2 linked regions of the Butyrivibrio fibrisolvens genome follow. The protein of the gene in region 1 interacts with the protein of each later gene in a pairwise test. Links are inferred from orthologs where the notes say so. Each region holds a gene or a part of one and is shown in the gene's direction. Other genes may lie near its edges.

Evidence for each region.
Region 2: the proteins of rplL (region 1) and I7804_RS02300 interact in binary tests that used the Escherichia coli proteins (3 or more experiments, as listed by UniProt). The link is inferred for Butyrivibrio fibrisolvens from one-to-one orthologs.

The regions. Positions count from the first base shown.
Region 1 is NZ_CP065800.1:1,444,530-1,456,001, forward strand. The notes cover bases 8,604-11,472. They hold rplL (50S ribosomal protein L7/L12), read left to right. Parts: upstream 8,604-9,785; coding sequence 9,786-10,160; downstream 10,161-11,472. Other genes in these bases: I7804_RS05905 (CapA family protein), read left to right, coding at 8,604-8,813; rplJ (50S ribosomal protein L10), read left to right, coding at 9,131-9,664; I7804_RS05920 (DNA-directed RNA polymerase subunit beta), read left to right, coding at 10,673-11,472. Also shown: preprotein translocase subunit SecA, read left to right, coding at 1-1,424; prfB (peptide chain release factor 2), read left to right, coding at 1,441-2,583; I7804_RS05875 (AAA family ATPase), read left to right, coding at 3,015-4,214; rpmG (50S ribosomal protein L33), read left to right, coding at 4,534-4,683; preprotein translocase subunit SecE, read left to right, coding at 4,711-4,950; transcription termination/antitermination protein NusG, read left to right, coding at 5,005-5,625; rplK (50S ribosomal protein L11), read left to right, coding at 5,879-6,304; rplA (50S ribosomal protein L1), read left to right, coding at 6,320-7,009; more of I7804_RS05905, read left to right, coding at 7,398-8,603. UniProt on the Escherichia coli protein: The binding site for several of the GTPase factors involved in protein synthesis (IF-2, EF-Tu, EF-G and RF3). Is thus essential for accurate translation.
Region 2 is NZ_CP065800.1:561,032-573,720, forward strand. The notes cover bases 1-4,086. They hold I7804_RS02300 (DNA polymerase III subunit alpha), read left to right. Parts: upstream 1-310; coding sequence 311-3,886; downstream 3,887-4,086. Other genes in these bases: pfkA (6-phosphofructokinase), read right to left, coding at 1-123. Outside these bases: metK (methionine adenosyltransferase), read right to left, coding at 4,119-5,312; I7804_RS02310 (LA_3659 family protein), read right to left, coding at 5,663-7,123; I7804_RS02315 (Tex family protein), read right to left, coding at 7,141-9,591; I7804_RS02320 (methyl-accepting chemotaxis protein), read left to right, coding at 9,888-11,678; I7804_RS02325 (hypothetical protein), read left to right, coding at 11,898-12,689. UniProt on the Escherichia coli protein: DNA polymerase III is a complex, multichain enzyme responsible for most of the replicative synthesis in bacteria. This DNA polymerase also exhibits 3' to 5' exonuclease activity. The alpha chain is the DNA polymerase catalytic subunit.

The DNA.
Region 1 (11,472 bases):
ACAAGAAGTGCGGTATGACAGGTACAGCTCTTACAGAAGAGCAGGAGTTCCGTGATATCTATGCTCTTGACGTTGTAGAGATTCCTACTAATGAGCCTGTAGTTCGTAAGGATCTTCAGGATGCTGTATATAAGACCAAGAAAGAAAAGTATGAAGCAGTTGTAGAAGCTGTTAAGAAGGCTCACGATAAGGGACAGCCTGTTCTTGTTGGTACTATTACCATCGAGACTTCAGAACTTCTGTCCAAGATGCTTACTAAGGCAGGCATCCAGCACAACGTACTCAATGCCAAGTTCCACGAGCAGGAAGCTGAGATCGTTGCAGAGGCCGGTAAGCACGGCGCTGTTACTATCGCAACCAACATGGCTGGTCGTGGTACAGATATTAAGCTTGATGAAGAGGCCAGAGCAGCCGGTGGTCTTAAGATCATAGGTACAGAGCGTCATGAATCAAGACGTATTGATAATCAGCTTCGTGGTCGTTCAGGACGTCAGGGTGATCCGGGTGAATCCAAGTTCTATATCTCACTTGAGGATGACCTTATGAGACTCTTTGGTTCAGAGCGTCTTATCAGTATGTTCAATGCACTTGGAATTCCTGAAGGGCAGGAGATCGAGCACAAGGCTCTTACCAAGGCTATTGAGTCAGCGCAGAAGAGAATCGAGGAGAACAACTTCGGTATTCGTAAGAACCTTCTTGAATATGATGCTGTTAACAATGAGCAGAGAGAGATCATCTACAAAGAGCGTCGCCGCGTTCTTGATGGTGAATCACTTCGTGATAATATCTACAAGATGATCACAGATATCGTTGAAGAGAGCATTGATACAGTGATCGGTGATGGTCAGAATATTGATGACTGGGATCTTAAAGAGCTCAATGAGCTTCTTTTACCAACAGTTCCTCTTAAGCCTGTTACAAGAGGCCGTATCACTAAGAAGTCCAAAGATGGCCTTAAGCAGCAGCTCAAAGAAGAGGCAGTTGCTCTTTATGAAGAGAAAGAGACTGAGTTCCCTGAAGCAGAGACAATCCGTGAGATCGAGCGAGTTATCCTTCTTAAGGTAATCGATCGTAAGTGGATGGATCATATCGATGATATGGATCAGCTCCGTCAGGGTATCGGCCTTCAGGCATATGGTCAGCGTGATCCTAAGGTTGAGTACAAGATGGCCGGCTATGATATGTTCAATGAGATGATGGCCGGAATCAAGGAAGATACTGTAAGACTTCTTTTCCATGTACATGTACAGGAGAAGGTTGAGCGTGAGCAGGTTGCCAAGGTTACAGGTACTAACAAGGATGATTCTGTTAAGAAGGGTCCTGTTAAAAGAGCTGCAGTCAAGATAAGACCTAATGATCTGTGCCCATGTGGTAGCGGCAAGAAGTATAAGAACTGCCACGGCGCTCAGGGCGGTGTTGAATAATTTATAGAGGTTGAAAATGGTAGTATTAGATAACATGAAGATCGAGATTCAGAATTTGAAGCCTACTCTTGATGAGGTTACAGCTTCACTGGATCTTGAAAGTAAGAAAAAAAGAATCGAAGAGTTAAATCGTGAGATGGAAGAGCCTACCTTCTGGGATGATGCTGAGAAGGCCAACAAGAAGACCAAAGAGCTCAAGAACATGCAGGATCTTATCGAGAAGATAGAGCATCTTAATGTTCAGTACGGTGACATCATTGATATGATCGATATGTGCAATGATGAAGGTACAGAAGATAATGATATGGCTGATGAGATAAGAGCAGATCTTGATGAGTTTGAGACAGTTCTTGAAGAGATCAGAATTGCCAATCTCTTGAATGGTGAGTATGATAAGTGCAATGCCATCCTTAAGCTCTCTGCTGGTGCTGGTGGTACAGAGGCATGTGACTGGTGTTCTATGCTTTATCGTATGTATACAAGATGGGCAGAGCGTCATGGCTTTACTGTAGAAGTGCTTGATCTTCTTGATGGTGATGAAGCCGGTATTAAGTCAGTTACATTCCAGATCAACGGTATGAATGCATATGGATATCTTAAGTCTGAAAGAGGTGTTCATCGTCTTGTCCGTATCAGCCCTTTCAATGCGCAGGGCAAGCGTCAGACATCATTCGTATCCAACGATGTAATGCCTGATATCGAAGAGGATCTTGATATCGAGGTTCGTCCTGAAGATATCCGAATTGATACATATCGTTCAAGTGGTGCCGGTGGACAGCATATCAACAAGACATCGTCTGCTATTCGTATTACTCACTTTGAAACAGGTATTGTTGTAACTTGTCAGAATGAGCGTTCACAGTTCCAGAACAAGGATAAGGCTATGCAGATGCTCAAAGCCAAGCTCCTTATGCTCAAGATGGAAGAAAATGAAGCTAAACTTGCCGGTATCAGAGGCGAGGTTAAGGATAATGCATGGGGAAGCCAGATCCGTTCTTATGTCCTTCAGCCATATACTATGGTCAATGATACAAGAACAGGCGAGAAGGTTTCTAATGCTGACGGAGTACTTGATGGAGATCTTGATCCATTCATCAATGCTTACCTTAAGTGGCTTGCTACAGGTGGAAAGCCTGTAGGCGATGTTGAGGAAGATTGATCAATTTGATAATGTCATAGATTATCGGGGACGGCCTGTTGGCTGTCCTTTTTTTATGCTAAGTATTATCGGCAAGTTGTAACACAGAATAAGTCACAGTATCGGAGCCTGATAGCCTTATTTTTGCCACTATTTTTTGAATGTGGCAGATACAGGCTTTTCATAAAGAAAATTGTAGCCATGCCGATAGGTATTAATGAGAAAACGAATTTTTGTGATGGGCATTAATGAGAAAGCGATTTTTTATGATATGACAGCAGCATAAGGAAAAAGCATATAAGGCATTTAAAGGCTGATAAAATACATTTTTTAGTTGTTTGCTTATTTGACGAAAGTTTTTTTATAATGACTTTTGACCTATTCGTCATAAGATCATGTTCTAAGTGGTCTGATTATAGATAAGTGACATCTATTTAAACGAAGGGAGTCGTATGCTAATACAGTTTACGGTTAATAATTATAAGAGCATAAAGGATACTGTGACTCTTGATCTTCAGGCAGTATCAACGGTCAAGGAACACAGCGGTCATATCATAGAAGCACTTGATGATGAATTCCTGCCTATAGCTATCATCTATGGCCCAAACGGAAGCGGCAAGTCCAATCTTCTTAAGGCGATGGAAATTGTGAAAGGCATGGTTCTGGAGCAGATTGGCGGCGGAGAAGCAATCCCTTTCTATTTTTCTAAAGAAAGTAGAAACGATCCTACCAAATTTGAGATCATCTTCGCTTCAGACAACGCAGAGTACAGATATCGTCTGCATATTAAGCAGGCACAGATAACATATGAGTGCCTTGACAGGATACCAAATGATAATTGGCGCAGAACTTGTATTTTTGAAAGAAAAGATGAGGAGGTCAATCTTCGAAAGATTCTTAAAATCGAGGATAAGAAATTTGCTGAAGTAACAAAGGTTCGCTCAAGCGAAACATTTCTTGGTAGGCTTATACGTCTTTTTCCGGAGAATAAAATAATAAGTGATGTAATGAACTTTTTTGTGAGCGGGCTTGATTTTATGCAGGATGAGCAAAATGCAGAAGTTCTACTTACGGATGCACTATCTCAGGAGGATGTTTGGGATCTGTTCAGGAATATGGTAGCGGAACTTGATCTTGATATTGTTGATCTCAAGGTAGTAGGAAGTAAGATAAGTGTTACACATAGGATAGGCGATGATGAATATGAGATACCGCTTGAAGCTGAATCTTCCGGAATCAGAAAAATCATATACCTTCTTCCTGTAATAGCCAACAGCCTTCTTAAGGGCCAGGCTGTGATGCTTGATTCCGGTATGTTAGAACTACATCCCTCTATTCTGAAACATATCCTGGGGTATTATCTTGACAGGAACAGCAACAGGAGGAATGCTCAGCTTATACTAACGTCCTATGACATGATCACTTTGGACAAAGACTTCCTTCGTCGCGATGAGATATGGTTTGCGGCAAGAAGTGAGCATCAAAGGACTGTGCTTTACAGCCTTGCGGATTTTGTAGTCGAGGAAGATAGGATCAATGACAAAAAATATGCAAAAAGATATCTTGAAGGCGTATACGGCGCAGATCCGTATATTCGACATATAATAAACTGGAACGAAGTATTCTTGAAGCTTGAAAAAGATGACGATTAATAAAAAATAGTACGTCCTATAGCGATGAGCTGAGAAATAGTTCTGAGCTCTTTGATTTTTGTTATTATGAACAAATAAACGTATTTATGACAGAGGGCATCCGTGCGAGTAATAATCTGCTTAGCACGCACAAAGTAAGGATAAGCGCTTGATATCAAGGAAAATTTATATAACGTTATGTAGAATTATTACAAAAAAATATTGACGAATTCTCGGCTCTATGATATTCTAGTACAGCGACATGAAATTTTAGGTCTTTTTTTTATGCATAAAATTTGACCTTTAAGAAAAAAGATAGAAAGCGCGCGGAGGTAGAGAGATGCGTACAAGAATTACACTTGCTTGCACAGAGTGCAAGAACCGTAACTATGATACTACAAAGGATAAGAAGACTCACCCTGATCGTATGGAGATCAAGAAGTACTGTCCTTTCTGCAGAAGACACACAATCCACAAGGAGACAAAGTAATCCTGCGACAGAAGGGAGACCGATACAATGGGAGAATCAGATAAGACAGAAGTTAAAGCTTCTGAAAAGAAAGAGCCTAAAAAGAACACAATCAGTTCTTTCTGGGAAGGACTTAAATCTGAGTTTGCTAAGATTACTTGGCCTTCTAGAGAGACAGTTGGTAAGCAGACAGTAGCAGTAACTATTATCTGCGCGGTTATGGCTGCTCTTATTGCTGTTCTTGATTATGTTTTCGGACTTGGCTTAAATTTCATTCAGAGCCTGTAATCTGAGATGTTTGATAGTTTTCGCAGTGTGCAGGAATTTGATGAGGAGATGCAAATGGCAGAAGAAGAAAAGAACAACATGAGCGAAGCTGCAGAATCAGTTGAAGCTGAGAACGTAGCTGAAAGTCAGGATGCCCTCGCTCCGGAAGATAAGACTTCTGAAGCAAAATGGTATGTTGCTCATACTTATTCAGGATATGAGAATAAGGTAAAAGCCAATCTTGATAAGACAATTGAAAATCGTCATCTGGAAGATCAGATTCTTGAGGTACGTGTTCCGCTTCAGGACGTAGTTGAAGTTAAGAACGGTGCCAAGAAGACTGTTCAACGTAAGATGTTCCCCGGTTATGTCCTTGTTCATATGATCATGAATGATGACACATGGTATGTAGTACGTAATACCAGGGGCGTTACAGGTTTTGTAGGTCCGGGATCTAAGCCTGTTCCGTTGTCAGATGCTGAGATTAAGCCTCTTGGTATTAAGACTCAGAATGTGACAGTTGATTTTGAAGTTGGAGACGAGATTGCTGTTGTTGCAGGCGTTTGGAAAGATACTGCAGGTATCGTTCAGCGTATGGATTACAGCAAGCAGACAGCTACAATCAATGTAGAACTGTTTGGTCGTGAGACTCCTGTTGAGATCAGTTTTGCGGAAGTACGCAGAATCGATAGCTGATCTGTGTTTTGAATGCAATGTATCATGCTCTTGACATTTGTTTTAATGGAATGTTGAGAAGATACTTGTATATAAATGTCTTATGCGTATGCATAAGCATTCCTATTATGATATAGAGCACTTTGCTTTATATAGATATATTCACCTATGGAGTGGGAGCAGAAGGACATTTGCTCATAGAGCGGTTTTCTGACTTATCAGATTACCTGATTCTTTTGCGCTCAACCACATATTTTCTTAGGAGGAAGCCAAAATGGCAAAGAAAGTCGAAGGATACATTAAGTTACAGATCCAGGCCGGCAAAGCAACTCCGGCACCGCCAGTTGGACCAGCTCTTGGTCAGCACGGCGTTAACATCGTTGAATTCACAAAGCAGTTCAACGCTAAGACAGCAGATAAGGGTGATCTTATCATCCCTGTTGTAATCACTGTTTATACAGACAGAAGCTTCACATTCATCACAAAGACTCCCCCTGCAGCAGTTCTTCTCAAGAAGGCTTGTAACCTGCAGAAGGCATCCGGTGTTCCGAACAAGAACAAGGTTGCTAAGGTTTCTAAGGACAAGATCCGCGAGATCGCTGAAATGAAGATGCCTGATCTGAATGCTAACACTATCGAAGCAGCTATGAGCATGGTTGCCGGTACAGCACGCAGTATGGGTATAGAAGTAGTAGACTAAGGAGGAGAGCAGATCATGAAGCACGGAAAGAAATATGTTGAAGCTGCAAAGCTGATCGAAAAAGCAAAGCTGTATGAAGCTGACGAAGCAATTGCTCTTGTCAAGAAGTCTGCTTCTGCAAAATTTGATGAAACTGTAGAACTGCACATCAGAACTGGTTGTGATTCACGTCACGCTGATCAGCAGATCCGTGGAGCAGTAGTACTCCCTAACGGAACTGGTAAGACAGTTAAAGTTCTTGTATTCGCTAAGGGTACAAAGCTTGACGAGGCACAGGCAGCTGGCGCTGATTATGTTGGCGGAGACGAGCTCATCCCGAAGATCCAGAACGAAGGATGGCTTGATTTCGACGTTGTAGTAGCTACACCTGATATGATGGGCGTTGTAGGACGTCTTGGTAAGGTACTTGGTCCTAAGGGACTTATGCCTAACCCTAAGGCTGGTACAGTAACAATGGATGTTGCTAAGGCAATCGCTGATATCAAGGCTGGTAAGATTGAGTACCGTCTTGACAAGGCTAACATTGTACACGTTCCGATCGGAAAGGCTTCTTTCTCAGAGCAGCAGCTCACAGAGAACTACAATGCAATTATGGAAGCTATTTCAAAGGCTAAGCCAAGCTCAGTTAAGGGTCAGTATCTTAAGTCTATCTCCCTTGCAACAACAATGGGACCTGGCGTTAAGATCGTAGCTAACCGTTATTAATTAACGGCCGGTAACTTAATAAGCTATCGCAAGCAGTCACCATCATTGATGGTGACTGCTTTTTTGGTGTGCGCATTGTTGTGTCGTACTTAATGGAGTTAATATGTTTAAATCCTTCTATTGATGAATGAAAGTTATGTTGTTAACATTAAAGTATGGATAACATCTTATGTTGCCTTATTTTATAATTGACAATCTAAGTATAATTATTAGAGATTAGGCAGCAATTCTTTTGGATTTTTATATAGTATAACTTCTTAAATTTCAAAATGTATGTTATATCGATATGTTAGTTAACACTAGAATATTGCCAGTAAATTAGATTGTTCTGTTATTAAGATATTATGTTCTGATTTTCTTATTACAATTAAGATCTGTGGGAGGATGTATGCAAATAAGGGAACGTAAGGTGTATATAAGACATCTAAACTGCTTTGGAAGAAAAATTTTTAACTGTTTGTTTCCTGCATTAGTTCTTTCTTTTTGCATTACGGGATGTCAGGCTAATGAAAACAGAAGTTTATTGGGCGCATCCGCTATTTCTATTGATGAAGCCGGTAATGCGATAAGTGACAATGATATGGGAACTGAATATCTTACAGGTGCTGTTGGAGTTCCTATGACTCAGGATGAGATAAGCGGCGATAGTAACGGATCTTTAGATATAGGATCAAATGGGAGCAATGCTAATGATAATGCTGCGGATGGTGATGGTATCGGAAGTTCTGATGGCAATGCGGCATCTGACAGTTCTATGGAAATATCTGATGAGGAGATTCCATCTTCTGATTCACCTGTAGCTCTTTTGCCAAATGAATATTCATTTGATATTAAAGACGGAGGTGATACTGCCACCGTAGTATTTGGCGGAGATGTTCTTTTTTCGGAAGGGTATGCGATCATATATAGTATTGCCAGAAATGGTGGAACGATAGAAGGCGTTATAGATCAAGGACTACTTGATTGTATGAGAGGAGCAGACATTTGTATGGTCAACAATGAATTTCCATACACCTTGGAAGGTGCTCCTCTTGAAGGTAAGACCTGGACTTTTCATGCTAACCCATCTTCGGTACATTATCTTTTTGATATGGGAGTCGATATCGTTAGCATTGGTAATAATCATATTTTTGATTACGGCGCAATCGGCCTTTCTAATACTCTGACAACACTTGAATCAGTGTCCATGCCATATGTTGGAGCCGGCCGCAATCTTGAAGAAGCATCGAGAACTGTATATTTTAATTCGGCCAGCGGAATTCGTATTGCATTTATAAGTGGATGTGATATAGAGGGTAGCGATCCGCCCTTTACCAGAGGAGCGACTGATGCTCAAAGCGGAGTATTCAGAGTCAGGCAGGATGAGCTTTTATGTCAGAGAGTAATGGAAGCCAAGGCATCAGGTGCTTTTGTAGTTGTATATATGCATTGGGGCCTTGAGAACACCTTGGAACTTAACTATCTACAAAAAAATCAGTCTGCGGATCTTGCAAATGCCGGAGCTGATCTTATCATAGGCGATCATCCACACATACTTCAAAATCTTGATTATGTAAATGGGGTTCCTGTTATCTACAGCATGGGTAATTATCTTTTTAACTCAAAAACACTTGATACTGGCCTTATAGAAGCAAAGATTGGTACTGATGGACTTATAAGCTGGAGATTTATTCCCGGTATTCAGTCGAATTCAACGGTCAGGATGGCATATGGTGATGAGAAGTCTAGGATCATTAATTTTATGCAGTCAATATCGCCTCGTGTAGTAATAGATGGAGATGGGTATATCTATTCCAATAACTAATAACTAAAATTTCCTGCTTGGGTAATGCCGGGGTGCTTAAGTGGGAAGCGGCTTTAGTTATTAATTGTTCTTGGTTTGTTTTTTGCCTCATAGATAAAAAAATCGAAATTATAGTAAAAAAGTATTGACAAAATACATTTACATGTTATATATTATTCAAGGTCGTCAGACCTAAGCCGAAGACAGCAGGTGGTGAAAACCGTAAATTTGCGAAAGCAATGCCCGCCGAGGAATGTAAAGTATATTATTATGACTTTATCCTCCCAATGTCTTTGGGAGGTTTTTTATTCGGCCAATTCTATAAGGAGGTAAAAAACATGGCAAAGGTTGAAATTAAGCAGCCTGTAGTAAACGAGATCTCTGAGAAGATCAAAAATGCACAGGCAGTTGTTCTTGTAGATTACCGCGGACTTACAGTTGCTCAGGACACAGAGCTTCGTAAAGCTCTTCGTGCAGAGGGTGTATCTTACAAGGTTTACAAGAACACAATGATGAAGCGTGCATTCGAGGGAACAGATTTTGCTCAGCTCGATGGTATGCTCGACGGACCAAGTGCAGCAGCTATTTCTGAGACAGATCCTGCAGCACCTGCTCGTATTCTTGCAGAGTTTGCTAAGAAGAACCCACAGCTTGAGATCAAGGGTGGTGTTTGCGAAGGCAAATTCTTCGACGAGAACACAATCAAGGAGATCGCTTCTATCCCTCCAAGGGATCAGCTCCTTTCCCGTTTGCTTGGTTCTATGCAGTCTCCTATGGCAAACTTCGCTCGCGTTATCAAGCAGATCGCAGAGAAGCAGCCTGAGGCAGCAGCAGAGGCACCTGCAACAGAGGAAGCTCCTGCAGCAGAGTAATCATTCTGCCGCATAAGTCGTCTTCAAGATGACATTTTGATATATAAATATCAAGTAAGGCCTGAATAGTCAGGCGAACTAAAACAAAGAATTATACCAAATTATATGGAGGTAAATTATCATGGCAAAGTTATCCACACAGGAAATCATTGACGCTATTAAAGAGCTTTCAGTTCTTGAGCTTAACGATCTCGTAAAGGCTTGCGAGGAAGAGTTCGGTGTATCAGCAGCAGCTGGTGTTGTTGTAGCAGCAGCAGGCGCTGGCGCAGGTGCTGCAGAAGAGCAGTCTGAGTTCAACGTAGAGCTTACAGAAGTTGGTCCTAACAAGGTTAAGGTTATCAAGGTTGTTCGTGAGCTTACAGGTCTTGGACTCAAGGAAGCTAAGGATCTCGTAGATGGCGCTCCTAAGATGATCAAGGAAGGCGTTGAGAAGGCAGAAGCTGAAGATATCAAGGCTAAGATCGAAGCTGAAGGCGCTAAGGTTACTCTTAAGTAATTTAAACCTTTCAAAATGTTTTTACCTGGCGGAGAAGAGAAATCTTCTCCGCTTTTTTATTCTTGAATTTATTTCTTGTATTTTATTCTTGAATTTATTTCTTGTATTTTATTCTTGAATTTATTTCTTGTATTTTATTCTTGAATTTATTTCTTGTATTTTATTCTTGGACTTATTTCTTGTATTTTATTCTTGGATTTATTTCTTATATTTTATTCTTGGATTTATTTCTTATATTTTATCATTGGATTTATTTCTTATATTTCATTCTTGAATTTAAATCTAATATTATATTCTTATATTTTTTATCTTTTGTTTGGATATTTCTGTTGTCAAAAAATATTCTTCAGCTCTTTTACCAAAAAAATCATTTGACATTTGTATAGATTTGCATTATGATGGAAAATGCACTTATTGTGGAGTGAAAGGCCTTATTATGCCCTTTTGTAAAAATGGTATAGATGCAGGCCGGAAGCTCTTTTCATTAAATCCAAAGAACGGGGTGAATGTCAATGGAAAAGTACAGAATACATCCTACTGGTTCAGACAAAAATGTCCGCATGAGTTTTCAGCGCCAGAAGGACACCCTCGAGATGCCCAACCTCATTGAGGTCCAGAAGAACTCCTATCAGTGGTTCCTGGATGAGGGTCTCAAGGAAGCCTTCGATGATATCTCTCCAATTGAAGATTACAGTGGTAAACTGAGTCTTGAATTTGTAGACTTCAAACTCTGCGAAGATGAAGTTAAGTATTCTATCGAGAAATGTAAGGAGAGAGATGCTACATATGCAGCTCCTCTTAAGGTTAAGGTACGTCTTCACAATAAAGAAAAGGACGAGATCACAGAACATGAGATCTTCATGGGCGATCTTCCTTTGATGACTGCTACTGGAACTTTTGTTATCAACGGTGCAGAGCGTGTTATTGTATCACAGCTCGTTCGTTCACCTGGTATTTATTATGATATTACATATGATAAGCTTGGTAAGAAGCTTATCGCATGCACAGTTATTCCTAACCGTGGTGCATGGCTTGAGTATGAGACAGACTCTAATGATATATTCTATGTTCGTGTAGATCGTACACGTAAGGTACCTGTAACAGTACTTATACGTGCTCTTGGTATAGGTTCTAACGAAGAGATCATCGATCTGTTCGGTGATGAGCCTAAGCTCCAGGGTTCCTTCTCCAAGGATCCTTCTACAGACTATCAGTCAGGTCTTCTTGAACTTTACAAGAAGATCCGTCCCGGCGAGCCTCTTTCTGTTGATAGTGCAGAGTCACTTATCAACGCTATGTTCTTCGATGCAAG
Region 2 (12,689 bases), 890 kb from region 1 along the record:
GATTCCAACCACCTGAAGTCCGTTTGCGATTGATTTACGTACTACTGCTCTTATGGCAGCATTCATACCCGGAGCATCACCACCGCTGGTAAGTACGCCAATCTTCTTAATCTCTTTTGCCATAATCCATGCTTCCTTTCAATACTTCCTAGCCAATTTCTTTTAGAAGTTTGACAAAAAAATATCAATATAAATTCCAAAAAATACTTCTTTATAAGTTTATCGCAACAAGGTTCTTCTTGCAATGAAAAACTCAAAAATATGTTATGATTATAACATTAGGTCTACAAGTAGCTAATGGGAGATTTATATGGCATTTACACATCTGCACGTCCACACAGAATATTCCCTTCTGGACGGAGCCAACAAGATAACTGAATATGTAAAAAGATTAAAAGAGCTAGGCATGAGCGCCGGTGCCATCACAGACCACGGCGTCATGTACGGCGTTATAGATTTCTATAAAGAAGCAAGAGCAAACGGCATAAAGCCGATCATAGGATGCGAGGTATATGTAGCTCCGGGATCACGTTTTGATAAGGATACTTCAAGCGAAGACAGATACTTCCACCTGATACTTCTGGCAGAGAATAATAAAGGCTATGAGAACCTGTCACATATCGTAAGCAGAGGCTTTACAGAAGGATATTATTATAAGCCCCGTGTTGATATAGAGCTTCTAAAGCAGTACCACGAAGGCATCATATGCCTGTCCGCCTGCCTTGCAGGTGCTATCCCCAGGGCCATCACATCAGGCAACTATGAAAAGGCTGTGGAAATTGCCAAAGAGTATGACGATATCTTCGGTCACGGCAACTTCTTCCTTGAAATGCAGGATCACGGAATCCCGGAGCAGGCAGATGTCAACAATGCTCTACTTCGTATGTCAAGGCAGCTGGACATCCCACTTGTTGCAACCAACGACTGCCACTATACAAGATCTGAAGACGCTGCTGCTCAGGACGTACTTTTGTGCATACAGACGCAGCGCAAGGTATCTGACGAAGACCGTATGAGGATGAGCGGCAAGCCTGACTACTATGTTAAGAGCGAAGACGAGATGAGAGCCCTCTTCCCATACGCTCAGGAAGCTATAGATAACACACAGATAATAGCTGACAGATGTAACGTCGAGATAGAGTTCGGTGTAACCAAGCTCCCACATTTCGATGTACCGGAAGGCTACGATTCATGGACATACCTTAATAAGCTCTGTGATGACGGATTAAAAGAAAGATATCCTGATGACGACGGAACAGTCAGAAAGCAGCTTGACTACGAGCTGTCTGTCATCAAGAAGATGGGCTATGTTGATTACTTCCTCATTGTATGGGACTACATCAACTGGTCAAGAGAGCATGACATCGCAGTAGGCCCTGGACGAGGCTCTGCAGCCGGATCTGTCGTATCCTACTGCATGCATATAACTAATATAGACCCTGTTAAGTATGATCTTCTCTTCGAAAGATTCCTTAACCCGGAACGTGTCAGCATGCCTGATATAGACGTGGACTTCGAATATACACGCCGTCAGGATGTTATAGACCATGTGACGAGAAAGTATGGCAAAGATAAAGTCGTCCAGATCATAACCTTTGGAACCATGGCTGCAAGAGGCGTTATAAAGGATGTTGCAAGAGCTATGGATATCCCTTATGCCTATGCTGATACCCTGTCCAAGATGGTTCCCATGGAGCTTAAGATAACACTTGATAAAGCTCTTGAGATGAATCCTGAACTTAGAAAAGAATACGAAGAAAACGACCAGGCTCATGACCTTCTTGAAATGTGCAGAAAACTTGAAGGCCTTCCAAGACATACTTCGATCCATGCTGCAGGCGTAGTTATCTGCTCCAAAAATGCCGAAGACCTGATCCCTCTTTCAAGATCAGCTGAAGGTTCCATAACAACTCAGTTCACGATGACTACCATCGAAGAGCTGGGCCTTCTTAAGATGGACTTTCTGGGGCTTCGAACCCTCACTGTAATAAAGGATGCAGTTAACGCAGCTAACGCTTCTATTGGAGCCCAAAAAGGTGATAAGAATTATATAGATATCGACAACATAGACTACAACGATCCCAAGGTACTTGCATCTATAGGAAGCGGTCATGCAGACGGTATCTTCCAGCTGGAATCCGGCGGCATGCAGTCATTCATGAAGGAACTAAAGCCAAGATCACTTGAAGATGTCATAGCCGGTATATCCCTATTTCGCCCGGGTCCGATGGATTTCATTCCTAAATATATCCAGGGCAAAAACGACCAGTCATCCATAACCTATGACACTCCTGAGCTTGAATCCATCTTAAAGCCAACTTACGGATGTATCGTATATCAGGAGCAGGTAATGCAGATAGTACAGCAGCTTGGAGGTTATACTCTAGGACGAGCAGACCTTGTAAGACGTGCCATGAGTAAGAAAAAGCAGCACGTCATGGAAGTTGAAAGGAACAACTTCGTAAACGGTAATTCCGAAGAAGGGGTTCCCGGATGTGCTTCAAAAGGTATATCTACAGATGTTGCCAACAAGATCTACGACTCCATGATGGACTTTGCCAAGTATGCATTTAACAAGTCCCATGCCGCCTGCTACGCCGTTGTAGCCATGCAGACAGCCTGGCTCAAATACTACTATCCTGTAGAATTTATGGCATCCCTTATGACATCAGTAATAGACGTACCTTCCAAGGTTTCGTATTACATATCCGTATGCCACTCTATGGGAATAGAAATCCTTGCTCCTGATATTAACCAGGGAGAAGTGGGATTCTCAGTTTGTACCTACGAGGATACAGATGAAAGTGCCACCTCTTCGACTAAGAACGCTGCATCCCCTAATGAAGAGCATTCCTCTAAAGCTATGAACGTGGCCTCTTTAGACAACCACAAGCACAAGGCGATATTATACGCTCTTACCGCAATCAAATCAGTCGGAACTCCTGTCATCGAAGCTGTCGTGGCAGAAAGACACTTAAACGGCAAGTTCAGAAGCCTTAATGACTTCCTCACAAGGATGTCCGGTGACGGTCAGATGAATAAGAGAGCCGTAGAAGCCTTCATCAAGTCCGGCGCCCTTGACTGCCTTGGAGGAACAAGACGCCAGTATATGTACGTATACATGCAGATCATGGATTCTCTTCATAACAACAAGAACACCATGGCAGGTCAGATGTCGCTTTTTGATTTTGCAGCACCTGAAGAAAAGCACCAGTTCGAGATACCGCTTCCTGATGTAGGCGAGTTTGATAAGGAAGAGCTCCTTAATTTTGAAAAAGAAGTCCTGGGCTTTTATGTAAGTGGTCACCCGCTTGAAGCCTATGCCTCTTTTATGAAAAAACACTCTACAAACCTCACAACAGATTTCTATCTCGATGAGGAGACAGGAACACCTAAAGTTACTGAAGGACAAAAGGTAACTCTTGCCGGCATGGTCACAGACAGAAGGACCAAGTATACCAAAAATGATAAAATGATGGCATTCGTAACACTTGAAGATCTGACAGGTGCTGTAGAAGTCATAGTATTCCCTAAGATCTATGAGCGTGCTGCCATGAAGATATCAGAAGATGCCCACGTGATAATCGAAGGCCATGTATCCGTCGAAGATGAAAAAGACGCCAAACTCATGGCTGACAAAGTCATGACATTTGAAGAGATCCCACGAACAGTATGGGTTCAGTTTGCAAACAGGGAAGCTTTTGATATAAGCGAAAAAGAAATGCTCAGCATCATAGAAGGTCACGGCGGTAAAGATTCTATAATCGCCTACCTCAAAGACACCAAACAGATGAAGAAATATCCCGGCATCAAATTCAATGCGGGAGAAGAAGTCATGACCATGCTGCAGGATAAATTTGGAAGTGAAAATGTACAGATGACATAAGGGTTTAACGGGCCGTGTACTTCTTGGCATTCCCTTAATAATGACGGGAATAGAAGTACATCCGTGTACTTCTGGGCATTCCCTTTTTACATCCTGTAATTACGGGACTTTTGACACCTGCCTTATACTATTAGCAGTTAATGAAAGCGTCCCCCTTAAGGAAAATCAGATCCTTAAGGGGGACACTTTTTATATTTTTACATTTTTTTATTTCTATTTTTAATCAAGCTGATCATGCATTAACTGCTGCCTTGAGCTCTTCAACCTTATCAGTCTGCTCCCAAGGAAGATTAAGGTCGTTACGTCCGAAGTGGCCGTAAGCTGCTGTCTGCTTGTAGATAGGACGACGAAGGTCGAGCATCTTGATGATTCCAGCAGGACGAAGGTCGAATACTTTACGAACAGCCTCTGTAAGCTTCTCATTAGAAACCTTACCTGTTCCGAATGTATCTACAAGAACAGATGTAGGCTGGGCTACACCGATAGCGTATGAAAGCTGGATCTCAGCCTTGTCTGCAAGACCTGCTGCTACGATATTCTTAGCAACGTATCTTGCTGCATATGCTGCGCTACGGTCAACCTTAGTGCAGTCCTTACCAGAGAAAGCACCGCCGCCGTGACGAGCTGCTCCGCCATAAGTATCAACAATGATCTTACGACCTGTAAGACCGGCATCACCCTGAGGTCCGCCGATTACAAAACGTCCTGTAGGATTGATATAGATCTTGGTGTTAGCATCAACCATAGCTGCATCAACAACTGCGTCGATAACATACTTCTTGATATCAGCGTGGATCTGTTCCTGGGTAATCTTTTCATCATGCTGAGTTGAGATAACGATAGCTTCGAGTCTCTTAACCTTACCATTCTCATCATACTCAACAGATACCTGGCTCTTACCATCTGCTCTGAGGTAATCAAGTGTTCCGTTCTTTCTAACTTCTGTAAGCTTCTTGGTAAGCTTGTGTGCAAGGCTGATAGCGTATGGCATGTATTCTTCTGTCTCGTTTGTAGCATAACCGAACATCATACCCTGATCACCGGCACCGATAGCTTCAAGCTGCTCATCTGTCATCTGGTTCTCTCTAGCTTCAAGAGCCTTATCAACACCCATAGCGATATCAGCTGACTGCTGATCAAGTGCTACAAGTACAGCACATGTGTTACCATCAAAGCCCTTAGCTGAGCTGTCATAGCCGATCTCGCAGATTGTCTCTCTAGCAATCTTGGCATAGTCAACTACTGCCTTAGTTGTGATCTCACCAGTGATGAGAACGAAACCTGTGCATGTTGCTGTCTCGCAAGCTACACGGCTCATAGGATCCTGTGCTATGCAGGCATCAAGGATAGCATCAGAGATGTTATCACAGATTTTATCCGGATGTCCTTCTGTAACTGACTCGGAAGTGAAAATAAACTTATCCATTAGTTTTCCTTTCTGTGTGTAAACACACCGCGCTATTTAGCGCATAAAAAATCCGCTTGTTGCGTGCACAAACAAGCGGAACTGATATTGGTCTCAGATCCTCTTATTGCTCGTAATTTGCACGCTCAGGTTGGCACCTTCCTGATATGATCAAGGGGTTGCCGTGGCTTCACAGGTCCTATGTACCTCCACCACTCTGAATAAGAGAATTAAAAATATGTGTGAATAACTTATTCTTAGTCATTCACACATATACTACAATACATTTTCTTATATATCAATAGACAATTTTCCGTTTTTATCCATTCAATCAGATCTATCACTATATATTTTATACATATTACGTGATATCACTGCGTGTTTTCTCCATCACCAGATCCTTCTTGCCCATCGCCTTCTGATCCACCATCTCCTTCGCCATTATCTTCTGGAATAGCTTCAGGTGTAGCATTGTCCTCCGGAAGTGCATCCTGTGATCCGCTATCCTGAGTATTATCTGCAGGTTCACTCTGTTCCGAAGTACTTGTATCCGGAGTGCTCTGTTCTTCTGACTTCTTGTTGGTAACCCAGCGGTAGAAGAATGCATGGTTACCTATCATGGTATATTCACTGATCCCGTAATAGTCAGCCCAATACTGGGTCATGAAGAAGAGATAGTCGCCCACACGGGCTCCGCCCAGAACTTCCTGAGCTGCCTGAATGCAGGTGGAATTGGGACCAGCCGATATGATAAGTTCAACCTTACCTGACCTGTAGGATGCAAACTGATTGGTCTGGGTTATAACACTTACAATATCATTAGGGAATGCTGAACTCTTAACCCTGTTCATGATAACAGAACCTACAGCAAGCTTACCTGTATAGGACTCGCCTCCAGCTTCTGCCTGTATTGTTGCAGCAAGCCATTCAAGCTCTGATGCAGAAGCGCTGTAAGAACCTGATGTATCTTCCTTGGTAAGAGCAAGTCTTTCTGCTATCTGCTTGGCAAGTTCTGCCTGAGCAGCTGCTGTCTGGGATTCAAGGGACTTCATCTTTTCATCAAGATCGGATAACTGCTTGTCATAATCATCTAGCTTACTTCTTTCAGAAGAAAGGGTACTGTTGGTAGAAGACAGCTGCCCCATTACCGTATCTGTCAGATCAGCAAGCTCTTCATGCTTTTCATCAAGCTGCGTTTGATATTCATCGAGCTCTGCTTCTTTTTTCTCTATCTCCGCTATCTGCGCAGCTATACTGTCTACGAGAGCCTGATATTCTTCCATCTTCATCTGGTCGTAGGCTACTATATCATTGATATATTCATATTTGGTCAGGAAGTCCTGAAGTGATGTTGAGTCAAAAAGGATCAAAAGAAGACTTTCATCACCGCCTCTTTCGTATGTCATCTGCATACGCTTTTTAAGGCTTTCATATCGCTCTTTTCTAAGAGTCTCCGCAGCCTGAAGGTCTTCATTTAGTGCAATGATCTGAGCTGAAACTTCTGCCATGGCACTCTCTGTCTCTGTGATCTCGGCGCTGAGCGTTTCTAGCTTGTCAGAATAGTCATCTACAGTATCCTGCAGCTGAGACTTCTGATTCTGAAGAGATGATACATTGTTCTGTGTCTGCTCTTTTTGCTCATTGAGCTCATCTATAGCATTCTGAGTTTCCTGAGTCTGCTTCTCAAGATCAGATATCTTCTCCTGAGTCTTGGCTTCCTCTTCCTGCATGCTGGCAATAGTATCATCCATAGAGCTGCCTTTACTTGCAAAAGACAACTCTGTGAACAAAACTGTTATGATTATTAACGCAGATAAGATTTGTTTTCTCATATCCCTCTATCCAAAGCTTACTTGCTCTGGTTCTTGATCTTCATTGTAAGTCCGATTCTCTGCTTCTTAATATCAACCTCTATAACCTGAACTTCGACGATATCGCCAACGCTCACAGCCTCCAGAGGGTGCTTAATATAGCGGTCTGTGATCTGAGATATATGTACAAGTCCGTCCTGATGCACACCTATATCAACAAAGGCACCGAAATCTACTATGTTACGTACTGTTCCCTTAAGGATCATTCCGGGCTTTAAGTCCTTCATATCCATTACATCTGAGCGAAGGACTGGTGCCGGCATGCTCTCACGAGGGTCACGGCTTGGCTTTTCAAGCTCAGATACGATATCTGTAAGAGTGATCTCACCTATTCCAAGATCTGCTGCAAGCTTAGCCTTATCTCCAAGCCTTGCAGAAAGAGATCCTGCTGTGCCTTTGGAAGATGATGCGCTGCTGCCATTATTTGCACTTGCTGATCCGCCTTTTGAACCTGAGCTTTTCTTGTTGTCCGATGATCCGTCAGCAACAAATGCTGTGCCAAATGCTGCTGCAAGAGCCGCGCCCATTGCTGTTCCTGTATTTCTTATTACGACTTTATTTTCATTTCTGCGGCGGTTGTCATTCTTAGATCCCTGCTTGGAAGCCTTATTGTCAGAAGCCTTGGCTTTCTGTGCTCCGGGAGCTATGCTCTTTGCTGCCTGCTTCTGAGCTTGTCTGACATCATCCATAGTGATTCCAAGTCTCTCCATGAGCTTTCTGGTAGCTTCATATGTCTCAGGATGAACTGAAGTATCATCAAGAGGATTGTCTCCATCATGGATCCTGAGGAATCCTGCACACTGTTCATAAGCCTTCGGTCCGAGCTTAGGTACATTAAGGAGCTGTTCACGGGATGTGAATCTGCCGTTCTTCTCTCTATACTCAACAATATTCTTGGCAATAGGCTTGCTGATACCTGATATATATGTAAGAAGTGGTGCAGATGCTGTATTAAGATCTACGCCCACCTTGTTAACGCAGTCTTCTACAACTCCGCCAAGTGCTTCTGCGAGCTTCTTCTGGTTCATGTCATGCTGGTACTGACCTACACCGATGGACTGAGGATCTATCTTAACAAGTTCTGCAAGAGGATCCTGAAGACGTCTTGCTATAGATGCAGCAGACCTCTGGCCTACATCGAACTGAGGGAACTCTTCTGTAGCAAGCTTACTTGCAGAGTATACGGAAGCTCCTGCCTCATTAACTATAACGTACTGAAGATTGGTATCGACCTCTTTGATAAGCTCTACTATAACCTGCTCAGACTCACGGGATGCTGTACCATTACCAACTGAGATAAGGTCTATGCCATACTTCTTGATAAGCTTCTTGAGTTCAAACTTAGCCTCATCCACCTTGTTCTGAGGTGCTGTTGGGAAAATAACCTTAGTATCCAGAACTTTACCTGTAGGATCTACTACTGCAAGCTTACATCCTGTTCTAAAAGCAGGATCCCAGCCAAGTACAGTCTTACCCGCAATAGGTGGCTGCATGAGAAGCTGCTGGAGGTTCTTACCAAATACTGTGATTGCAGAATCCTCAGCTTTTTCTGTAAGTTCATTCCTTATGTCTCTTTCGATAGCAGGAGCTATAAGACGATCATATGCATCCTGACATATCTCTGCTATTACAGGAGAAAGAGGAGTCTCTCCATCAGGACTAAGAGTCTTATTAAGGAACATCTGGATCCTGTCTACAGGAGCAGATATCTTAACATTAAGGAATTTCTCTTTTTCTCCTCTGTTAAGAGCAAGGACTCTGTGTCCTACAATCTTGCTTACAGGCTCTTCATAAGCATAATACTGCTCATATACACTCTCCGCCTTATCATCCTTGGCAGTAGATGATATAAGGCCTTCCTGCATAGTAGCTTCACGGATATAAGTGCGAACATCTGCATTATCAGACAGTTCCTCTGCGATTATATCTTTGGCACCCTGAAGGGCTTCCTTGACATTCTTGACTTCTTTATCTGCAGGTACATCACCTGATGTGACAAACTCTCCTGCCTTTACTATAAGTTCATCTATAGAGATCTTCTGCTGTCTTATGATATCAGCAAGCTTCTCAAGTCCCTTTTCTCTTGCTACGCTTGCCCTTGTCTTTCTCTTAGGTCTATATGGAAGATACAAGTCATCAACAGCTACTATAGTCTCTGCTGCTATGATCTTGTTCTTAAGTTCTTCTGTGAGCTTACCCTGCTCTTCTATGGACGCAAGGACAGTCTGCTTCTTGTCCTCAAGGCCCCTTAAGTATTTGAGCCTCTCATCAAGGTTACGGAGCTGCTCATCGTTAAGTGAACCTGTTACCTCTTTCCTATATCTGGAAATAAAAGGTATGGTATTACCTTCATCGATAAGCTTAATGGCCGCTTCTACCTGCCATTTGTTAACGCCAAGCTCCTGTGTGATTTTAAGTGCGATATCCATCTTGAACCTCCCTGATATGCATGTTAAGCACAATACTTTAAATAGTATATCACAACAAAGGCTATAACAATAACTTTTAGATAATGTATCCCCTGGCTGTTACTACCATCACTAATATATATGATGCACCTGATGCCAAAAGCTCTTTTGGGTCATTGCACAGTCTATTTTTTAACTTGAAAAAATAATCTTCAGCCGCTAAATAATTATGGCCAAAAACCCGAAATATCTTCTAGTCATTGGGTGTCTCTTTTCTCCCAAACCATACATTTATATGTTTAATAGAGGAAAATCTTATGAAAAATCTGAAAGTCAGAACAAAGCTAAGTATCCTTCTTGCAGTTGTAGTAATAGCCATGATCGGATTAAGCGGTATGGCTATAATAGGAATGAGTCAGATTCAGTCGACTTCAGTTGAGATCATCAAAGACTCCATCAGTCAGGACTATGATGATCAGATAAAAAACGAAGTTGATACGGCCTTCGCAATCTGCGATACATATTATGGATTGTATCAGGCCGGTGCAATGACACTTGATGAAGCCAAAGAATATTCCGCGACTGTTATAAGAGGTATAAGCTATGGCGAAGCCGGATATCTGTGGGTAGATACCTATGACGGCGTCAATGTAGTCCTCCTTGGAAACGATACAGAAGGAACCAACAGATTGGGATCCAAAGATAGTCAGGGATTTGCAATGGTGGCTGACTTCATTGAAGGTGCCAAAAAAAATGTAAACGAAGGCTACTTCAACGAGTACTATTTCCCAAAGGCAGGCGAAACTGAGCCTTCACCAAAGAGAGCCTATACCAAAGCTTATCCTAACTTCGAATGGGTAATAGGAACAGGTAACTATATCGATTATATAGAATCTACTACTGCTGAGCATGAAGGTGTCCTGTCTGCTAAAGCAACCAATATCTCTGCAATCTCCATAGGTACAGGTGTTGTACTTATCATAATATCTGTAGTACTGACAGTAATGCTCACAAGATCTATCGTAGGTCCATTAAAGGATACTTCTGTATGGCTTGATGAAATGGGAAGCGGAGACTTCTCAAGACATATAGATCCTAAATACACAGAGCTTCATGATGATTTTGGTATACTCATGCAGCAGCTTGAAAAGATGAGACATTCTGTCAGCAAGCTCTTAAAAGGTGCCAAGAACGATTCTATAAGTGTCCACGACTCCTCTATCGAACTGGCTCAGGGCGCAGCACAGACCAAGGACAACAGTGCTAACATCACTATAGCTGTAGGCGAGATTGCCGATGGTGCTACCAATCAGGCTGAAAGTGTTCAGGACGGTGTTAACGCTATTCAGGAGATTCTTCAGAATGTTGAAACTCTCAATAATGAAGTTGATGCTGCTGACGAGAAAGCCAATGCTATGGCAGAGTCTTCCGACAACATGCAGGCTAACTTCGAGAAGTTAAAAGCTGCCATGACCCAGTCAGCAGATTCCCTTGCTGATGTATCAGAAAAAGTAAAAGCAATGGGTGATTCTGTAGAAGAAGTTCAGAATGCTGTTGCAGCTATTAATGAGATAAGTTCCAGAACCAACCTCTTGTCACTTAATGCATCAATTGAAGCTGCAAGAGCAGGTGAAGCAGGTAAAGGCTTCGCGGTCGTTGCTACAGAGATTCAGGATCTGTCAGTTCAGTCATCTCAGTCCGCTCAGCGTATCGGCGAGATCATGAAGGGACTATCCGACAGCTCCGAATCCGCAGTAAGAACCGTAAGCCAGCTCAATGACGCAGTTGGAGGCCAGCAGCAGATAAGCGATGAAACAGCTGAGGCTGTACGAGATGTTATCAGTATGATCGCAGATGTTCGTGAGAACTTCAACAAAGCCAAGGATGCAGCAGAGATCACCAGAACCAAATGCGTTGATCTAAACGATACAATGAGTTCACTGTCAGCTATATCAGAAGAAAATGCTGCAAGCGCTCAGGAGACAAGTGCTTCAATGCAGGAAGTCAACAACACTGTTGAGAATATCAGCGATCTTTCTGCTACACTTGAGAATATCTCAACCGAGCTTACTGAACTACTGGAAGTATTCCATGTATCCGATCTGTAATATCATCTGCTCATTAGTACAATATCCCCCGGAAGATGTTCATTCATTTTCCGGGGTTTTTTATAATATCACAAAATATACAACCCTTGAAAATATAACTATTATAGTTTTTAATAATAGTATCTTTTTGATCACAAGATCATAGACATGTATATTGATAGTATATTTTTATAAGATACGTTCAATAGATCATGCTTATCTATTAATAAGAGGACTATTATGAAAAAAATACTTGCAAAAGCTTTGCTCGCATCTCTATCTGCTTCTTTTCTCATAGGATGCACTGACGCTAATATTGAAAATCTAAGTTCTACTGATGATGCATCTATAGTCATAACAACAGATGTAAATACTGATTCTAATAATTCAAGCTCGAAAGACGCATCTGACAACTCATCTGACGCTTCATCAATTGGTGCAAGCGATGATCTGGTAGATGATGAGTCCACCGCTCTTATCTCTTCTTCAGAAGACTATCTTGCAGCTTGTGACTTGTTCGAAGAACTTTTTAATGATCCAAGTATAGAAGTTGATGATTCAAAGCTCCAGACACTCAAAAACGGAGTATCCGATATAGATAACAGCAAATTCATCGGCACCTGGAACAGGACATATGTAGCTATGGGTGTAGATGGCTATGTCGAAATAGAAGAAGTTTCAAAAAGTACCTGCCTTGTAAATGGTAGTTTCGATCACTACGGCAACTGTGGAGATATAGATAATATTACAGGTTACTATCTTTCGGAGAATACTATGTTCGCTGTAGACGAAGAATTTGATGCTGTATACTTTTTCAAAATAAGCGGCGAATCAATGGAGATTGCTCAAAGGGGCTTTGGATGCATGGGAGGAGGCGTATCCGCCAATGGAACCTATGTGACGACCGAGCCTGAATATATTAATGAACATGATATTGAGTTTGCTTTTACAGAAGATGAGCTTACAGCTATCAATAAGCTTCTTAGTGATAACGGACTTGATTATGAAGAGTATTTTGAGACTCCCATTCTA